2 linked regions of the Algoriphagus machipongonensis genome follow. The protein of the gene in region 1 binds, or shares a complex with, the protein of each later gene. Links are inferred from orthologs where the notes say so. Each region holds a gene or a part of one and is shown on either strand. Other genes may lie near its edges. The genes, in order: secA and secY.

What was found.
Region 2: the proteins of secA (region 1) and secY are in contact, whole or in part, in a crystal structure (PDB 3DIN), measured with the Thermotoga maritima proteins. The link is inferred for Algoriphagus machipongonensis from one-to-one orthologs. Residues at the interface, in WP_004082002.1 of Thermotoga maritima: Glu261, Ala262, Arg263, Lys300, Ala301, Arg302, Thr303, Ile304, Ile305, Leu323, Tyr324, Asp325, Pro326, Val329, Ser330, Tyr333, Ile336, Lys340, Phe345, Val349, Glu363, Phe364, Tyr374, Ser375, Gly376, Gly377, Glu393, Ile395, Thr482, Ser483; in WP_004081795.1 of Thermotoga maritima: Glu108, Gly109, Glu110, Glu111, Ala236, Glu237, Arg238, Arg239, Ile240, Thr241, Ile242, Gln243, Tyr244, Ala245, Arg246, Arg247, Val248, Thr249, Gly250, Arg251, Arg252, Val253, Tyr254, Gly256, Ala257, Ser258, Thr259, Tyr260, Leu261, Pro262.

The regions. Positions count from the first base shown.
Region 1 is NZ_CM001023.1:261,667-269,216, forward strand. Bases 2,430-6,309 are described here. They hold secA (preprotein translocase subunit SecA), read left to right. Parts: upstream 2,430-2,731; coding sequence 2,732-6,109; downstream 6,110-6,309. Other genes in these bases: dapF (diaminopimelate epimerase), read left to right, coding at 2,430-2,632; ALPR1_RS01230 (hypothetical protein), read left to right, coding at 6,121-6,309. In the rest of the region: betB (betaine-aldehyde dehydrogenase), read left to right, coding at 1-190; ALPR1_RS01210 (mechanosensitive ion channel family protein), read left to right, coding at 262-1,113; ALPR1_RS01215 (pyrophosphohydrolase domain-containing protein), read right to left, coding at 1,116-1,583; more of dapF, read left to right, coding at 1,859-2,429; more of ALPR1_RS01230, read left to right, coding at 6,310-6,666; ALPR1_RS01235 (M20 metallopeptidase family protein), read left to right, coding at 6,647-7,550. UniProt on the Escherichia coli protein: Required for protein export, interacts with the SecYEG preprotein conducting channel.
Region 2 is NZ_CM001023.1:4,396,812-4,403,300, reverse strand. What follows is about bases 3,671-6,489. They hold secY (preprotein translocase subunit SecY), read left to right. Parts: upstream 3,671-4,328; coding sequence 4,329-5,651; downstream 5,652-6,489. Other genes in these bases: infA (translation initiation factor IF-1), read left to right, coding at 6,428-6,489; map (type I methionyl aminopeptidase), read left to right, coding at 5,653-6,426; rplO (50S ribosomal protein L15), read left to right, coding at 3,878-4,324; rpmD (50S ribosomal protein L30), read left to right, coding at 3,696-3,875; rpsE (30S ribosomal protein S5), read left to right, coding at 3,671-3,690. Outside these bases: rpsQ (30S ribosomal protein S17), read left to right, coding at 1-220; rplN (50S ribosomal protein L14), read left to right, coding at 223-591; rplX (50S ribosomal protein L24), read left to right, coding at 594-938; rplE (50S ribosomal protein L5), read left to right, coding at 931-1,491; rpsN (30S ribosomal protein S14), read left to right, coding at 1,494-1,763; rpsH (30S ribosomal protein S8), read left to right, coding at 1,846-2,241; rplF (50S ribosomal protein L6), read left to right, coding at 2,251-2,808; rplR (50S ribosomal protein L18), read left to right, coding at 2,815-3,165; more of rpsE, read left to right, coding at 3,172-3,670. UniProt on the Escherichia coli protein: The central subunit of the protein translocation channel SecYEG. Consists of two halves formed by TMs 1-5 and 6-10.

The sequences.
Region 1 (7,550 bases):
TAGATCTGTGGCTAGCTTGCAAGCAGGCATGTGTTGGATCAATACTTATAACATCAATCCAGTAGAAATACCTTTTGGAGGAAATAAGCAATCTGGAATTGGCAGAGAAAATGGCTTGGCTGCGATCGAACATTATTCTCAACTGAAGACAGTCTATGTTGCGATGAAAGATTTAGGGAATCCATTTTAAACTCAGGCAATTGGGAAATTAACTACAAAAAAGAGAAATCAACTTTGATTTACTTTTTGTATTTTTCTCCAATGGATGAATTCAACAATCTATCCCCAGACTGGTCCACCCTAAAAAACTGGCTGATTATTGCAGGAGTATCCCTGGCAATCTTCTTATTATTTGTCTTTTTCGCCCGTAAATCAAAGAAGTTTTTGAGAATACGCTTGGTGAAGCGAATGGATGATGATTTACTGGCAAATTTCCTCGCTGGAATATTCAGCACCCTCATTATATTGGTCGGGCTGTTAGTTGTATTTCGAGTGATCGGTCTGACGGGTGTGGTTTCTGGCTTGTTGGCAGGAGCAGGAATCTCCGCTTTTATTATTGGCTTTGCTCTAAAAGACATTGGAGAAAATTTCCTCGCTGGAATCATTTTAGCATTCAAAAGGCCATTTCGAGTGGGAGATTTTGTCGATCTGAATGGAATGAGAGGGAAAGTACTGACTTTGAACCTACGAGATACTCAGATCAAATCTGCCGATGGGAAAGATATTTTTATTCCGAATGGATTGATCTTAAAAAGTCCGTTGGTCAATTTTACTATCGACGGTTACCTTCGCTATGATTTTATGATAGGTCTGGATTATGGCTCGGATTATCAAAAAGCTGTTGACTTGATTAAATCAACCCTAATGGAAGTTCCTGGAGTTTTGGATGATACTAAAGAACCTCAAGTATGGGTGGTGGAAGTTGGTGAAAGCACCTTGAACATTCAGGCTACCTTTTGGGTGGATACTTTTGCCAGGGCGATATCGGATGCCGTGATAAAAAGTACAGCTATTATAGAAGTGTTGACAACATTAGAAAAGGCCGGCTTTAATATGCCGGCCCGAATTGTGGAACTCAAGAATTATCAGGACAAAAGCCTCAAAACTTCCTAAGCTTATTTTTTTAGTATTCCTGCTAAATCAGCTGGTGAATAATTGACAGATTTTAGTGTTTTGTGATCTCCTTCTCTAAAAACAAGGTATAAATCACCTTCTTTTTCGTAAAAGCTTGGAGTGCCTTTGGCTTCATAATGTGCAACTGTAGCTTTGGCTTCTTCTTCGGTCAAGCAAGCTTTGCTCATATTGGATCGCTGAACTTCATCAAAAAGAGCTTTGAACTTTTCTCCCATACCAAATTCCAATATGGCTCCGGAAAGTACATATTGAAGATCGCAGAGTGCATCAGCAATTTCTACCAAATCTTTGTTGTCGATGGCTTCTTCCAATTCCTTTAATTCCTCGGCAAGTAAAGAAACCCGAAGATTACATCTTGTATCAGATGGAATCGTAGGTTCTTTTAAAACCGGATGTTTAAATGTTTCGTGAAATAAAGCGACAGAAGTTAGGGACTTAGGATCTTGCATAGTGTTTATCAATTAGAGTTCGAAATAAATGAAAAAGAGCCGGATTTCCGGTCTTTTCATCGGTTTTATGATTCTCATTCCTATGATTTGGATAAATAGGCTTGTCGAATGATTTTCTAAAGTCCACTGATGGAAATATAGAAGTCCATCAATTTTGTCGTTTTTGAAAACCCTAATCAGACAATAAGTCTGATTTTGTGACAAGTTGATTATGTTTGCATTCTTAATGGCAGTTGGTTGAGTTTTTGAACCTAAGAATGTTAAGCAAAAAATCCATGGAAATTACATTTTACAAATACCAAGGAACCGGGAATGATTTTGTCATGATTGATGACAGAAAAGAAAATTTTGATGCAGGTGATTTAGCCTTGGTGTCTAAGATTTGTGATCGGAAGTTTGGAGTGGGAGCAGATGGATTGATTCTTATCAGGAATCATAAGGACTATGATTTTGAGATGATCTATTTCAATGCTGATGGTTCCCAAAGCATGTGTGGAAATGGAGCCAGATGTGCAGTAGCATTTTCCGCTTTTTTAGAAATCATCAGCGACAAAACCCAATTTCTTGCGATTGATGGTCCACATGAAGCTATTATTCAAGATGGATTGGTTCAGTTACTAATGGGTGATGTGGAAAAGATTGAGGAGAAAGCAGAAGACTATTTTGTGAATACAGGTTCCCCGCATCATGTACGGATGGTAAGTAAGATTTCGGATTATCCGGTTTTTGATGAAGGAAAATCTGTTCGATACGATGAAATGTATGCTCCTGCAGGAACCAACGTAAATTTTGTGGAGCCTATTTCAAAAGAAGAAATATACGTTCGGACTTACGAGCGCGGAGTTGAAAATGAGACTTTGTCTTGTGGAACGGGCGTTACGGCCTGTGCTTTGGTTTATGCTAAAGATCAGGATAAAGCAGAAATAAAAATTAATACCCTTGGGGGCAAGTTATCCGTTAGATTTACCGCTGGCCAAACTGGTGGTTTTCAAGATATATGGTTAATAGGTCCTGCCGAACAGGTATTTACTGGGAAGATTAAAATTTAAAATGAAATAAGTACATCCGGAACACTTCGGGATGTATTATCAATTGTAATAAAAAGGGCTTAATTTTAGAGCCCGTTTTGAGAATCACATTCATTCGACATGTTAGACATATTAGCAAAAGGACTCGCAAAAGTATTCGGAACGAAGTCCGATAGAGATATAAAGGAGTTATCTCCAAAAGTAGAAGTCATCAATAAAATCTTTGTCAGCCTTGCCTCAATCTCAGATGATGAGTTGAGAGGGAAAACTGATGAAATCAGAGCGATCATTAATGAGCGATTAAAATCTATTGACGATAAAATCGGGAAAATCAGAGTTCAGATTAATGAATTACCTGCCAATGCGATTCATCAAAAAGATCAATTGTTCAATGAAATTGACCAACTGGAGAAAGAAAGAGATGAGTCTTTAGAGGAAGTATTGCAGGAGGTTATGCCTACGGCTTTTGCTGTGATCAAAGAAACTGCACGCAGGTTTAAAGAAAACAAGCAATTGCGAGTTACAGCTTCTCTTCACGACAGAGAGCTTGCTGCTACCAAGCAAAATGTTGAGATTGATGGAGATCATGCTATTTGGCATAATAAATGGCTAGCCGCAGGCACTGAAGTAGTCTGGGACATGGTTCATTACGATGTGCAGCTAATCGGTGGTATGGTTTTACACAATGGTAAAATTGCCGAGATGGCGACAGGTGAAGGTAAAACATTGGTTTCTACCCTTCCTGCCTATCTAAACGCTTTGGCAGGTCGAGGAGTACATATCGTTACGGTCAATGATTACCTGGCAAAACGAGATTCCGAATGGAATGCCCCACTTTTTCAATTCCATGGTTTATCAGTCGATTGTATTGATAAATACCAGCCTAATTCCGAAGGTAGAAAGAAAGCTTACGGAAGTGATATCGTCTATGGTACCAATAACGAATTTGGCTTTGATTATCTAAGAGATAATATGGCGCGTGATGGAGGAGATTTGGTTCAGGGCAAACATCATTTTGCTATGATTGATGAGGTCGATTCTGTATTGATTGATGATGCCAGAACACCTTTGATTATATCCGGTCCGGTTCCAAAAGGGGATGTTCATGAATTTGATGACATGAAGCCTCGAGTAGCCACTTTGGTAGATGAGCAAAGAAAGTTAGTACAGGGATATTTATCTTCTGCTAAAAAGCAGATAGCAGATGGCAATGAAAAAGAGGGTGGTTTAGCCTTGTTTAGAGCATTTAGAGGAATGCCTAAGTATAAGCCATTGATTAAATATCTATCTGAGCCTGGTATTCGAGTGATCTTACAGAAAACCGAAAATTTTTATCTCCAGGATAATAAGCGGAATATGCCAGAGGCTGATGAGCCGCTAATGTTTACCATTGATGAAAAAACCAATGTAGTTGATTTGACGGATCGTGGTATTGATATCATGACCACTAAAAATGAAAATGCTGAATTTTTCATTTTACCAGATATTGGAGAAGTCATCGCAGATCTTGAGAAAGATGAAACGGTAGATGACAAGGAGAAGCTTATTCGTAAGGAAGAAGTAATCAAGGATTATGGTGTAAAAGCACAAAGGATTCATACCGTCAATCAGCTTTTGAAAGCTTATTGTATGTTTGAGCGTGACACGGAGTACATCATTGTGGATGGCAAGGTGAAGATCGTGGATGAGCAAACAGGTCGTGTGATGGAAGGACGTAGATATTCTGACGGCTTGCACCAGGCAATTGAAGCGAAGGAAAATGTGAAGGTGGAGGATGCCACACAAACTTACGCCACCATTACCTTACAGAACTACTTTAGGATGTACCACAAGCTTGCAGGTATGACCGGTACTGCTGAGACCGAAGCAGGTGAGTTCTGGGAAATTTATAAGTTGGACGTAGTAGTAATTCCTACGAATAGAGTCATTCAAAGAGCGGATAAAGAAGATAAAGTTTATAAAACTGTTCGTGAGAAATTCAATGCTGTTGTTGATGAAATTAACGAATTGGTAGCAGCAGGAAGACCTGTACTAGTAGGTACGACCTCTGTAGAAATATCCGAAGTATTGAGTAGGATGTTGACTTTGAAGAAAATTCCACACCAGGTATTGAATGCAAAACAGCATGCGAAGGAAGCAGATGTGGTAGCAATGGCTGGTAATTCAGGTACAGTAACTATTGCCACCAACATGGCAGGTAGAGGTACTGATATTAAACTTTCACCAGAGTCTAAAAAGGCGGGTGGTTTGGCCATTATCGGTACAGAAAGACATGAGTCTAGACGAGTGGATAGACAGTTGAGAGGTCGTGCAGGTCGTCAGGGTGATGTGGGATCTTCACAGTTCTTTGTGTCTTTGGAAGATAGTTTGATGAGACTTTTTGGATCAGACAGAATCGCCAAATTGATGGATAGAATGGGGCTGGAAGAAGGAGAGGTAATTCAGCATAGTATGATTACCAAATCCATCGAAAGAGCTCAGAGAAAGGTTGAGGAAAATAACTTTGGTACGAGAAAGAGACTTCTTGAATACGATGATGTGATGAATTCACAGAGAGAGGTCGTTTATAAAAGAAGAAAGAATGCACTGAAAGGTGATCGTCTGGAGCTGGATATCTTGAATATCATGTATGATGTTTGCGAAAGCAATATCGAAATGGGTAAATCCAGTGGTGAGGTTGAAGATTTAAGAATGAATATTTTCACTTCTTTAGGCCTAGATTTCCAGATTTCTGAAAGTGATCTTAAAACAAAGGATGCTCAAACCCTGACTCAGGAACTATATGAAGCAGCCTATGAAAGTTATAAGAAGAAGAATGAGATGATTATGAGCACAGCGCTTCCGATCTTCAAAAGAGTTCAGGAAGAGAGAGGTGCTACTGTGAAAGATATCATGGTTCCAATTTCAGATGGTATCAAGCAGATCGGGGTCGTGGTGAATCTGGAAAAAATGATTGAAAATGAAGGTCGTGAATTGGTCAGATCCATCGAAAAAAATGTGACTTTGGCGATCATTGATCAAAACTGGAAAGAGCACCTACGCGACATGGATGACTTAAAGCAGTCTGTGCAAAATGCCGTTTACGAGCAGAAAGATCCACTTTTGATTTATAAGTTTGAGGCATTCGAAATGTTCAAGCGTTTCATTGGTAAACTGAATGAGGATGTGATATCCTTTATTTCCAGAGCAGATTTGCCAAAGCAAGATCCAAGTGAAGTTCATGCAGCGCAAGCTCCAAAAGCGCCTGTTCAACAGGGTCAGGCCAGCAAAGAAGAAGTTTCCAGTACCTTAAATCCTGGTGCTAATCGTGCGGCAGCAGCGGCGGCATCTGCTGGAAGACCAGCTCCTCAGGTTGTTGCTCCAAGAAAGTCGGAGAAAACCTATGGTAGAAATGACCGTGTTTCTGTACAGTATACCAATGGCACTACCAAGTCAGATGTCAAGTATAAAAGTGTAGAGCAGGACTTACAAGAAGGTAAATGTGTTATCATCGAATAATCTAAGAATTTATGAGAGCTTTTTGGGTAGTCGGATTAATAGCAATAATTGCTACAGGTTGTAAATCCAGCAAATCAGGAACAAATGGGGCTGCTACCTATGCGAGCTACCAAGAAAACTTGACGGCCTCTTTGCCGGTTTATCCTGACTATGAAGCTGAGTTGGCAAAGCAAAATACCAGCAATACGGAAAGCTCCGTAAAAACAGTTGATTCTGACTTAGATCAAGTAATCACAGGTCTTTACGAGAAGAATTTGGAAGAGCCATATTTCAATGGTTATTCCGTATTGATCTACTCTGGAATCGACCGGACAAAAGCATTTGAAACCCAAGAAGAATTAGCGGAAAACTTCCCTGATATCAAGGCAGAAATGCAATACCAAGAACCTCGCTACTTATTGAAAGTGGGGAAATTTAATTATAAAATTGAGGCTCAAAAGAGCTTTTCACTGATCAAATCGCAGTTTCCCACAGCAAGGATAATTCAAGACAGATTTCAGAGAAAAGAGTACGAAGCCCCGGAAATCCTAGATTCGAATGTTGAAGGACAAAATTAAGTCGCTTGCAAAAGCCTATAAAGAAGAAGTAATCGGGAATAGAAGGCATTTACATGCCAATCCTGAGCTTTCCTATTCTGAATTTAAGACTGCAGCTTTTGTAAAAGAAAAACTCCAATCGATGGGGATTACTGAGATTGAGCAAAAAGCGAATACAGGCTGGGCTGCTTTGATCAAAGGAAAAAATCCAGATAAAAAAGTCGTTGCCCTTCGTGCAGATATGGATGCACTACCTATTATCGAAGCCAATGACGTTCCTTATAAATCTCAAAATGAAGGGGTGATGCATGCCTGTGGGCATGATGCACACACAGCTTCTTTATTGGGAGCAGCAAAAATTTTAAACGAAGTCAAGGAAGATTTTGAAGGGACGATAAAATTGATTTTCCAACCAGGAGAAGAGGTGGTTCCAGGTGGAGCTTCTTTGATGATTAAAGATAAAGTTTTAGAAAACCCTAAGCCTGCTGGAATTATTGGACAGCATGTGATGCCATTTATAGATGCTGGTAAAGTAGGTTTCAGAAAGGGAATCTATATGGCCAGTGCAGATGAAATTTATGTCACAGTCAAAGGAAAAGGAGGCCATGGGGCAATGCCCGAAACCCTGATTGATCCTGTATTGATTGCTTCGCATATGATTGTTGCTTTGCAGCAGGTGGTGAGTCGAGCAGCTAGTCCAAAAATTCCTTCTGTGCTTTCTTTTGGGAAAGTAGAAGCTTTGGGAGCAACCAATGTCATCCCTAATGAAGTAAAGATTCAGGGTACTTTTAGGACTTTGAATGAAGAATGGAGAGCAAAGGCCCATGAAAAAATGCTTCAAATTGCCCATGGTATCGTAGAAGGTATGGGTGGAAAGTTGGATTTCGAAATTAGAAAAGGATATC
Region 2 (6,489 bases), 4.1 Mb from region 1 along the record:
AGTGGTAAGTAACAAAATGGAGAAATCCGTTACCGTTGCAGTTGAGCGTCGCATGAAGCATGCCATGTACGGTAAATTTGTTGCCAAAACAACCAAATTTATGGCTCATGACGAGAAAAACGAGTGTAACCCAGGTGACCTCGTGAAAATCAGTGAAACTCGTCCGCTGAGTAAGAACAAACGTTGGAGAGTAGTTGAAATTATCGAAAGGGCTAAATAATCATGATACAACAAGAATCCAGACTAAGCGTGGCGGACAACTCCGGTGCTAAAGAAGTATTGGTGATCCGTGTATTGGGAGGAACCAAGAAGCGTTATGCTTCTATTGGTGACAAAGTAGTCGTGACTGTAAAGTCAGCCCTATCTTCCAGCAACATGAAAAAAGGTACCGTTTCCAGAGCGGTAATCGTGCGTACCAGAAAAGAAGTGAGAAGAAAAGACGGTTCTTATATCCGATTTGAGGACAACGCTGCTGTATTGTTAAACAACAACGATGAGCCAAGAGGCACTCGTATCTTCGGCCCTGTTGCCAGAGAGTTGAGAGAGAAGCAGTTTATGAAAATCGTTTCTTTAGCCCCTGAAGTATTGTAATCATGGAGAGAAAATTCAATAAGCAGCCTAAGCTGCATATCAAAACTGGTGATACTGTCAAGGTAATCTCTGGTGATGACAAAGGCAAAACAGGCAAAGTGCTTTCAGTAGATATAGCTAAAAGAAGAGCTTTCGTAGAAGGAATCAATATGATTACCAAGCACGTTAAGCCTACTGCAGCTAAACCACAAGGTGGAATCGAAAAGAAAGAAGCTGCTTTGCACATCAGTAACTTGATGCTTGTAGATCCTAAGACTGGTGAAGCCACCAGAATTGGTCGCAAGGCAGGTGAAAATGGAAAACTAGTGAGATACTCTAAGAAAACTGGGGAGGTGATCAATGGCTAATCCAAGAATCAAACAAAAATACGTAGACGATATCGTTCCTGCGTTGAAGGAGAAGTTCCAATATTCTTCTGTAATGCAAGTGCCAAAACTTTCTAAGATTGTTCTTAACAAAGGAATCGGTGCTGCTGTAGCAGATAAGAAATTGGTAGATCAAGGAGTAGAAGAACTATCTTTGATCACTGGTCAGAGAGCAGTATCTACTAAAGCTAAGACTTCTGTATCTAACTTTAAGCTAAGAGAAGGCATGCCTATCGGAGCTAAAGTTACTTTGAGAGGTCAGAAAATGTATGAATTCCTAGACAGATTGATGACTGTAGCACTACCTCGTGTACGTGACTTCAAAGGAATCTCTGACAAAGGATTTGACGGAAGAGGTAACTACACTTTAGGTGTAGAGGAGCAAATTATCTTCCCTGAGATCAGCATCGAAAAGGTGAACAGAATCTCTGGTATGGATATTACCTTCGTAACTTCCGCTAATACAGATGAGGAAAGCTTCGCGTTATTGAAGGCTTTCGGAATGCCGTTCGTTAACAAAAATAAAGAAGAATAGTCATGGCAAAAGAGTCCATCAAAGCTCGTGAGAGAAAAAGAGAACGTCTGGTAGCCAAGTATGCTAAGAAAAGAGCTGAGCTAAAAGCGGCTGGCGATTACGAAGCACTTGACAAATTGCCAAAGAACGCTTCACCAGTAAGACTTCATAATAGATGTAAGCTAACTGGTCGTCCAAAAGGCTACATGAGAAAATTCGGTATCAACAGGGTAACCTTCAGGGAAATGGCCTCTTCAGGCAAAATTCCTGGAGTGACTAAGTCCAGCTGGTAAAAAAACGACAGTAGTTTTTATTCTAAAAATCAATTCGTAACTTTGCACGCCCAAATAGGGTGAGCTAGACTTATAAAATATCATGACTGATCCAATAGCTGATTATCTGACTAGGTTGAGAAACGCGATTAAAGCGTCTCACCGAATCGTAGAGATACCTGCTTCTAATATTAAGAAGGAGATTACTAAAGTTTTGTTTGACAAAGGATATATCCAGAATTATAAATTCGAGGAGAATGGTCCACAGGGAACTATCAAGATTGCCTTGAAGTATAACCCTTCTACTAAGCAAAACGCAATTGTAAACCTAAAGAGAGTAAGTACACCAGGTTTGAGAAAGTATGTAAAGCATGATTCTCTTCCACGTGTTATCAACGGCTTAGGTATCGCCGTAATTTCTACCTCTAAAGGTGTAATGACAGACAAAGAAGCCCGCGTCGAAGGCGTTGGAGGCGAAGTACTTTGCTACGTATATTAATTTACTATCATGTCTAGAATAGGTAAAAAACCAATAAATCTACCTGGCGGTGTTACTGTAGACGTGTCAGCTCACGGGCTGGTCACTGTTAAAGGTCCAAAAGGTACGCTCACTCAGGATGTGAATCCTGATATTGAGGTAAAAGTGGAAGACAATGATGTAGTTGTTTCCAGACCTACGGATTCCAAAAGACACAAGTCTATGCACGGACTTTACAGATCTTTGATCAACAATATGGTGATCGGAGTATCTGAAGGGTACAAAAAAGAACTTGAGCTTGTGGGTGTAGGTTATAAGGCTGCAAATCAAGGTCAAGTGTTAGAACTTTCTCTTGGTTATTCTCACAATATCTTCTTCGCTTTGCCAGCAGATGTGGCTGTGAAGACAGAAACTCCTAAAGGTAAAAACCCGATCATTACTTTGGAGTCTATTGATAAAGAATTGATCGGACAAGTAGCTGCCAAAATCAAAGGTCTTCGTAAGGTTGAACCTTACAAAGGTAAAGGTGTACGCTTCGTGGGTGAACAAATTAGACGTAAGGCTGGTAAAACTGCCGGTAAAAAATAATAGGTTATGGCATTTAACAAGAATTCCAGAAGACTTAGAATCAAGCAGGGTATCAGAAAAAAGATTTCTGGTACGGATTCCAGACCACGTTTGTCAGTATTCAAAAGTAATACTGGTATGTATGCTCAACTTGTGGATGACCTTAAAGGTCAGACATTGGCATATGCTTCTTCCAAAGAATTGGGAGCTAAGAAAAACACAAACGTTTCAATAGCTGCAGAAGTAGGTAAAAAACTTGCTGAAAAAGCTGTCGCAAACGGTGTTAGCGAAGTAGTATTCGATAGAAACGGTTACTTGTACCATGGTAAAGTGAAAGCTTTAGCAGATGGTGCTAGAGAAGGAGGCCTTAAATTTTAATCAACTATGTCTCAAACTAGAAAAAAGCCTATCAGGGCTACAGATACAGAACTTAAGGAAAAAGTAGTTTCTATAAACCGTGTTGCCAAAGTGGTAAAAGGTGGTAGAAGATTCTCTTTTTCAGCAATTGTTGTTGTGGGTGATGGAGCTGGTGTAGTTGGTTACGGTTTGGGTAAAGCCAACGAAGTAACTGATGCTATCACCAAAGGCATCGAAGATGCTAAGAAAAACTTGGTAAAAGTACCAGTTTTGAAAGGTACCATCCCTCATGAGCAAATAGGTAAATATGGTGGTGGTTTTGTATTGATCAAGCCAGCTGCTGCAGGTACAGGTGTTATCGCCGGTGGTGCTATGCGTGCTGTTTTGGAAAGTGCCGGCGTTACTGACGTATTGGCAAAGTCCAAAGGATCATCTAACCCTCACAATGTGGTTAAAGCGACAATTGATGCTTTGACTCACTTAAGAGATGCGATTGCCGTTTCTCAGCAAAGAGGTGTGAAAATGTCTAAAGTCTTTAACGGATAATTATCATGGGAAAGATCAAAATCACACAAACTAGAAGCATTATCAAACGCCCTAAGGATCAAAAGGCTACAATAATTGCTTTAGGACTAGGAAAAATCAGCAAGTCTGTGGAATTGGAAAATACTCCATCAGTAGCTGGAATGGTTAATAAAGTTAGTCACCTTGTAAAAGTGGAGGAAGCTTAATTATGAAACTGCATACATTAAAACCAGCAGAAGGTTCTACCAAAAATCGTAAAAGAATCGGTCGTGGACAAGGTTCTGGACGAGGTGGAACTTCTACAAGAGGTCATAAAGGTGCTAAATCTAGATCTGGTTATAAAACTAAGCTTGGATTTGAAGGTGGTCAGATGCCACTTCAGAGAAGAGTTCCTAAATTTGGCTTCAAAAGCTTGAATAGAGTTGAGTTCAAACCAGTAAATTTGGATACCTTGCAAGCTCTTGCCGAGTCTTATAACTTAGAGGCTGTAAACTTGGACACTTTGGTGTCTCACGGAGTAGCTTCTAAGAATGATAAAATTAAAATCCTTGGTGGGGGTGAATTGAAAGCCAAATTGGACGTTACCGCACATCAATTCTCAGCTTCTGCTACAGAGGCAATCGAGAAGAACGGTGGGTCTGTAAACAAGATTTAATTAAATGAAAAAGTTTATTTCGACGGTTAAGAATATTTTCTCTATCGAAGATCTGAGAGTTAGGATCCTGAATACCATCGGGTTCCTAATTATCTTCAGATTAGGTTCTTACGTTGTTCTTCCAGGTGTTGACCCATCTTTGTTAGGTGAGGGAGCTGCTGAGGGCATCTTTGGATTGATAGATACATTCCTAGGTGGAGCATTTAGTAATGCTTCCATTTTTGGATTAGGCATCATGCCATATATTTCTGCTTCCATTGTGTTGCAGTTATTGACTGTCGGAGTACCATATTTTCAAAAAATGCAGAAGGAGGGTGAGTCTGGAAGAAAGAGAATCAACCAGATCACTAGAGTATTAACTATCCTTATTACCATCGCTCAAGGTATTGGCTACGTAAGTGCTACTATTTTACCAACAGGCGCTGTGATGATTGATACCACCCTTTTCATGTTTAGTTCATTGGTGTTACTTTCTGCCGGAACCATGTTTTGTATGTGGTTGGGTGAGAAGATCACTGAGAAGGGAATCGGTAACGGTATCTCTATGTTGATCATGATCGGTATCATCTCCAGATTTCCAGGGGCAATTATTGCTGAAGGATTGGAGAAAGGAACCTCCGGAATGTTGCTTTTGATTATTGAAGCAGTTGTATTGTTCTTTGTGGTTGTTGGAGTTATTGCTCTGACAGAAGCTACAAGAAGAATCCCTGTTCAGTATGCCAAACAAGTAGTAGGTGGCAAAGTATATGGTGGCCAGAGACAATATATTCCTATTAAAGTGAATGCCTCTGGAGTAATGCCTATTATCTTTGCACAATCATTGATGTTCTTGCCAGCCATGATCGCACAGATCTGGGCTCAGGAAAGTGATATAGCAAACTACATTGGTAGCACGTTCAGTGATTTTACTTCATGGCAGTATAATTTGCTGTTCGCAGTCTTAATTATCATTTTCACGTTCTTCTACACTGCTATTACAGTTAACCCTGAGCAGATAGCTGAAGACATGAAGAGAAATGGAGGATTCGTTCCTGGCATTAAACCTGGAGCCCCAACATCTGAATTTATTGATGGTATCATCTCTAAAATCACCTTGCCTGGGTCTATCCTTCTAGCATTAGTAGCGGTTATGCCGGCTTTTGCAATCATTGCAGGAGTGGGTGGAGAATTTGCTCAATTCTATGGAGGAACTTCACTATTGATTATGGTAGGAGTTATCTTGGATACCTTGAGACAAATTGAAAGTTACTTGTTAATGCGTCATTATGAAGGCATGATGAAAAGTGGTAATATGAAGAATAACCCTTCTAATTACCAAGTAGCTTAATATGATTCATTATAAGACTTCAGAAGAAGTTCAAATAATAAAAGAAAGTGCCGATATACTTGGTAGAGCCCACGGGGAAGTAGCGAAGTATGTCAAGGAAGGGGTAAAGACCTCTTTCTTAGATAAAATTGCTGAAGAGTTTATTAGGGATCATGACGGCGTTCCTTCCTTTAAAGGATACAACGGATTCCCTGCTTCACTCTGCATATCTGTGAACGAAGTAGTTGTTCATGGTTTTCCCAGCGAATATGAATTGAAAGATGGCGATATAATCTCAATAGATTGTGGAGTCTTTCACCAAGGTTTTCATAGCGATTCCGCTTATACATACCCCATTGGTGAGGTTTCCCCTTCTGTCATAGATTTACTTAAAGCCACTAAAGATTCACTTTATCTGGGAATTGAAAAGGCTGTTTTTGGGAATAGAATTGGAGATGTGGGTAACACCATTCAAAAATTTGTTGAAGCGAAAGGCTATACAGTTGTCCGCGAATTAGTAGGACACGGTTTAGGACGAAATCTTCACGAAGCTCCAGAAGTTCCTAATTACGGTAAAAAAGGTAGTGGCCCCCAGTTGAAATCTGGAATGGTGATTGCAATTGAGCCGATGGTAAATCTAGGTACACGAAATATTGTACAAGAGAGAGATGGCTGGACGATCCGCACTGCAGATCGGAAACCATCTGCCCATTATGAGCATACAGTGGCAATATTTGAAGATAAAACAGAGGTTTTGACGACCCATAAATACATAGAAGAGAATTTTAAATTCTAATATGGCTAAACAGACATCTATCGAACAAGACGGTACCATCATCGAAGCATTATCTAATGCGAT